2 regions of the Microbacterium sp. NPDC055502 genome follow, and region 2 is predicted to be linked to the other one. Evidence: riboswitches for the same ligand, from Rfam matches in the RefSeq annotation. Region 2 holds a riboswitch; the other holds the start of a gene.
The links. Region 2 has a riboswitch for thiamine pyrophosphate ahead of thiM (hydroxyethylthiazole kinase). Riboswitches for the same ligand answer to the same signal wherever they lie in the genome.

Region 1: it holds a riboswitch for thiamine pyrophosphate, as region 2 does, so the genes downstream of both, ACWH95_RS03310 (ECF transporter S component) here and thiM (hydroxyethylthiazole kinase) in region 2, are expected to answer to the same signal.

What each region holds. Positions count from the first base shown of each region.
Region 1 is NZ_JBSHKJ010000001.1:648,328-650,706, forward strand. It holds gene ACWH95_RS03305 (ABC transporter ATP-binding protein) at 1-839, opposite strand, end outside; gene ACWH95_RS03310 (ECF transporter S component) at 839-1,483, opposite strand; TPP riboswitch at 1,474-1,585, opposite strand; gene ACWH95_RS03315 (D-alanyl-D-alanine carboxypeptidase) at 1,666-2,379, shown strand, end outside.
Region 2 is NZ_JBSHKJ010000003.1:221,122-223,500, reverse strand. It holds gene ACWH95_RS17395 (bifunctional hydroxymethylpyrimidine kinase/phosphomethylpyrimidine kinase) at 1-365, opposite strand, end outside; gene thiM (hydroxyethylthiazole kinase) at 362-1,210, opposite strand; TPP riboswitch at 1,201-1,294, opposite strand; gene ACWH95_RS17385 (NAD-dependent epimerase/dehydratase family protein) at 1,302-2,291, opposite strand; gene pheT (phenylalanine--tRNA ligase subunit beta) at 2,373-2,379, opposite strand, start outside.

The DNA of each region.
Region 1 (2,379 bases), on a different contig from region 2:
CCCTTCACCCGGGCGACCGCGAGCCCGCGCGCCGAGAGCAGCACCTCGCGGGGGGCCGTGCGCGGCGGCGGCGGGAACGCGGGCGGATGCCCGGGGACCCACACCCCGTCGTCGGCGAGCCGCTGCCCCTGCGCCCCGAGCACCTCGTGCGGGGGGCCGTCGGCGACCACGCCGCCCTCGCCGATCACGATCACGCGGGTCATGAGCGGCAGCCACACGTCGAGCCGGTGCTCCACGACCACGAGCGTGGCGGGGTGGGTGTCGAGCAGGCGCGACACCGCGTCGCGCACCTCCGCCACCCCGTGCGGGTCGAGGTTCGCGGTGGGCTCGTCGAGCAGCAGCAGTCCGGGGCGCATGGCGAGGAGTCCCGCGAGCGCGAGGCGCTGCTTCTGCCCGCCCGACAGCGCCTTGGTGGGGTGGTCGAGCGGCACGTCGAGCCCCACGGCCTCGAGGGCCGCGGTGACGCGCGGCCAGATCTCGGCGCGCGGGATGCCCAGGTTCTCGCAGCCGAAGGCGACGTCGTCGCCCACGCGTGCCAGGATCACCTGCGAGTCGGGGTCTTGCAGCACCAGTCCTGCGCGACCCCGGGTGGCGGTCGCCGCGGCGCCGTCGACGAGCAGCCGGCCCTCGCTCTCGCCCTCCTCCTCGCCGCCCAGCACACCGGCGAGCCCGTGGAGCAGCGTCGACTTGCCCGCGCCGGATGCGCCGAGCACGAGCACGCGCTCGCCCGGCTCGATGCGGAACGACACGTCGCGCAGGGCCCAGGCGAGGCGACTCGCGTGACGCCACCCCCACCCTCGGGCCTCGACGGCGGCGGGGGTGGCCTGCTCGGCCCCCATCAGACGCGGACGCGCGCCTCGCGGCCGGAGCCGAACCGGTCGAGCGCGCCGGTCGCCGCGATGCCCCTGGCCAGAACCCACGACAGCGCCCCCGCGATCACCGCGCCGGAGACGACGGTGCTGAGCAGGTAGATCGTCGTGAACGCCGGGCCGGATCCGGCGTACCAGAGCACGAGGTTGTTGATGCCGCCCGCGAGCGCGGCGCCCGCACCGGCGAGGATCGCGACGGGCAGCGACCAACGACGGTAGAAGAACAGCAGGAAGACGAGCTCGGCGCCGAGCCCCTGCACGAGCCCGGCCTCGAGGGTGAGGAAGCCGCCCCACTGGTTGCCGATGAGCGCCGAGACGACGGCGGCGAGCAGTTCGACGTAGATCGCGGCTCCGGCCTTGCGGATGATGAGTCCGCCGAGCACGCCCGCGAACAGCCAGGGGCCGTCGAGCAGGCCCTGCAGCCCCGGGAGCAGCGGTTCGAGGAGGGCCTTGGGGCCGAGGTAGCCGACGTTCCAGGCGAGGAAGATCAGGCCGGCGGCGACACCGAGGACACTGGCGACGACGATGTCGACGATGCGCCAGCGCAGGTAGCTGCGCGGCGCGGCCGCCGTCGAGGTCTTCGCGGATGCGGACGTGGACGTGGACGTACTCATAGGAACTCCTCCCTGCGCTGGCATGACCCAGATCAGGTTCGACGGTCGAAGCGCGATTCGCTCCCTCTCAGCCCGGCTCGCCGGACTCCCGTGGTTGTGCTGACGATCCTACCCGGTCCGCCGGTTGGCGCGTCGCCGCCCCGGCGCGGCCGATTCCCGGCCGGATTCGGTACCGTAAGCGGGTGACCGCATCCGATCCCGCCGGCGAGGCGACGGGCATCGGCGGCAACGGCCCCGCTCCGACTGCTGCCCCCTCCGACGACGCCCCCACGTCCGCGCTGCGCTCGCGGGCGCGGGCGACCACCACCCCACCGACCGGGAGCGACGACGCGGGCGACGACGACGCGCGACCCCCGGCGCGGGTTCCCGCCGCCTCCGCCGTGTCGACCTCCGGTCTCGGCGCGCTGTTCGGCGACCGTGCGCGCACCGCGACCGCGACCGATGCCTCCGCGACCGGTGCCGCCGACGCAGACGGCGCGGACGGGAGCACCGACCGCCCCGCGGTCGAGACCTCCCCCTCCGCTGATCCCGCGATCCCGTCCGTCGCGTCGGCCCCGCCCGCCGCGGACTCCGCCTCCTCGACCGACGCCGCCGACGCAGGCGACGCGGACGGGAGCACGGACCGCCCCGCGGCCGACGCCTCCCCCTCCGCTGATCCCGCGATCGCGTCCGTCGCGTCGGCCCCGCCCGCCGCGGACTCCGCGTCCTCGACGATCACGGCACCGACGCCGCCGCTGACCAAGCCGCCGTTCCGCGCGAGGGTCTCGGAGCCGGCTCCCCCGGCCGAAGACGACGATGCAGCGATCGCCCTCCTGTCCGGTACGGCCGCGCAGTGGGCGGACGACGCGACCCCGGCGACCGCGCTGACCTGGGTGGATCCCGCCGATGTCGCGGCC
Region 2 (2,379 bases):
ACGGCATCGAGGTGTTCACGGGTGTTCGCGGTGAGTCCGATGAGCGCGTCCGGACCGAGCAGCTCTCGCGCACGCCGCACCGACGCATCGGCCTGGCCGAGATGCACGCCGTCGACCCGCGCGCCGCGCGCCCGCGCCTCGACAGCGGCGTCCAGACGATCGTTGACCACCAGCAGCGCCCGCCCGTCGATCACGGCGGAGAGCGCGATCAGCTGCTCGACGGTCTCCTCGTGCGCGGCGTTCTTGTCGCGCAGCTGCACGATGCGTGCGCCGCCGTCGACCGCGCGGCGCACGGTCTCGACCACACCGCGCTTCCCGCACAGCCCGGGATCGGTGACGAGATACAGCGAGAAGTCGGCACTCATCGGGTCTCCTCCGACACGCGGGCGCCCGCGGCGACGTCATCCGCGGTCACGGCGTCGAGCGCGTCCAGCAGCGCGACAGCGAAAGTGCCGGGCCCTGCGGCGACCGGGGCGGCGCGCTCGGCCGCCACGGTGTAGACGAGGGTCGCCGCGGCGACCGCCGTGAACGCATCGTCTCCCGTCTGCCGAGCGGTTCCGAGGAAGGCCGCCATCACGGCGCCCAGAGCGCAGCCGCCACCCGTCACGCGCGTGAGCAGTTCGTGGCCGTTGGCGATGCGCACGACGCGATCGCCGTCGGTGATCAGGTCGACGGGCCCGGACACGGCCACCACGGCTCCCGTGGTGCGGGCGAGCTCCTGCGCCGCCCCGGCAGCGGCCTCGGTGCCGTCGGTCGCGTCGACGCCGCGACCGCCGGCCGTGTGGCCTGCCAGGGCGAGGATCTCGGACGCATTGCCGCGGATCGCGGTCGGACGCCGCGCCGCGAGCTCATGCGCGAGGGTCGTGCGCACCGGCAGCACGCCGATCGCGACCGGGTCGAGCACCCACGGGGTGCCGGACGCCGCGGCTCCCGTCACGGCCTCCACGCTCGCGGCGCGCTGCTCGGGCGTCGGCGTGCCCAGGTTGATCAGCAGACCGGAGGCCACACCGGCGAACATCTCGGCCTCGCCGACGATGTCGACCATCGCGGGCGCGGCGCCCAGGGCGAGCAGCACGTTGGCGGTGAAGCCCGTGACGACCGCGTTGGTGACGCAGTGCGTCAACGGAGGCGACTGCCGCAGCGCCTCCCGCAGTCTTCCCGCCGAGGCGGCGAGGTCGGGGGTGGAAACAGGACGCAGAAGATCGCTCATCGCGACATCCCTTCGCTAGTACGAACTAGATCAGGTTCGACGGGTGTGATCTCAGCCGCGGATGCGGCACCCCGTGTCACTGCCTCGCAGTCTAGCGAGCCCCGGCGGGTCCCTCCGTGACGGCCGCGAGGACCCGCAGCTCCTCGGCGCGGGTCAGCCCCGCCCTCCGTTCCCGGTGGACGCCGCGTGCGCGCTCGTCGTCGATCACGCGCGCGATCGTGTCGGCCAGCGGACGCAGCGCCCCGCCGCGCGCCCGATAGGCGACGTTCGACCGCGTCATGAATCCGGTCATCTCCTCGGGCAACCAGAGCGGGAGCGAATGCGGGCCCATCCAGTACTCCACGCCCCGGGCCACCAGCCGATCCGCGTCGGCGATCACCGTCGCCCCCTCGTGACCCGCGGCACGACGCACGGCGTCCAGCACCTCCCCGAGCGGACGCGCGTCGCCGATCGCATTCACGGGAGAACCGGGAGACGCCGTCACGAGGAACGCCGCCAGATCGTCCACATCGATCACCTGCGCGGTCTTCCCGTCGAGGGGCGGCAGGAGCACCGGACCGTCGGCCGCGCGGAGAAAGGCGGCGGCCCAGTAGCCGAAGCGATCCCTGGGGTCTCCGTCGCCCACGATCAGCCCGGGACGCGCGACGAGCGCGCGTGCGCCGAGGGCCGCGACGGCGTCTTCCGCCGCGACCTTCTGGGCCGCGTAGTCGTCCTCCCCCTGGCCGACGCACGCCGGCGCGTGACGCGGCGCGGACTCGTCGGCGCCCGCGGTCATGTCATCGGCGTACACCGACATCGACGACACGTACGTCCACTGCGCCGCACGATCGCCCAGGGCCGCGACGGCCCCCGCGACGTGCGCCGCCCGTGAGGAGACGTCCACGACGTGATCCCACTCGCGGCGGGCGACCTCCGCATAGGCGTCCGCTGCGTCCCGGTCGGCGACGATCAGCGCCGCCCCGTCGGGAGCGGCACGCCCCCCGCGCGCGAGGCAGGTCACGTCCGCGCCCGCCTCCAGCCAGCCGTGGGCGATCCGCCCCGAGAGCCAGCCCGTCCCGCCCAGGATCAGCACATCCGTCATGTGCCCATGTCAGCAGCATCCGGGGAAAGGCGGAAGGCCTTCCGCTCAGTGCAGAGCGGAAGGCCTTCGCGACGGGGTCGATCAGTCG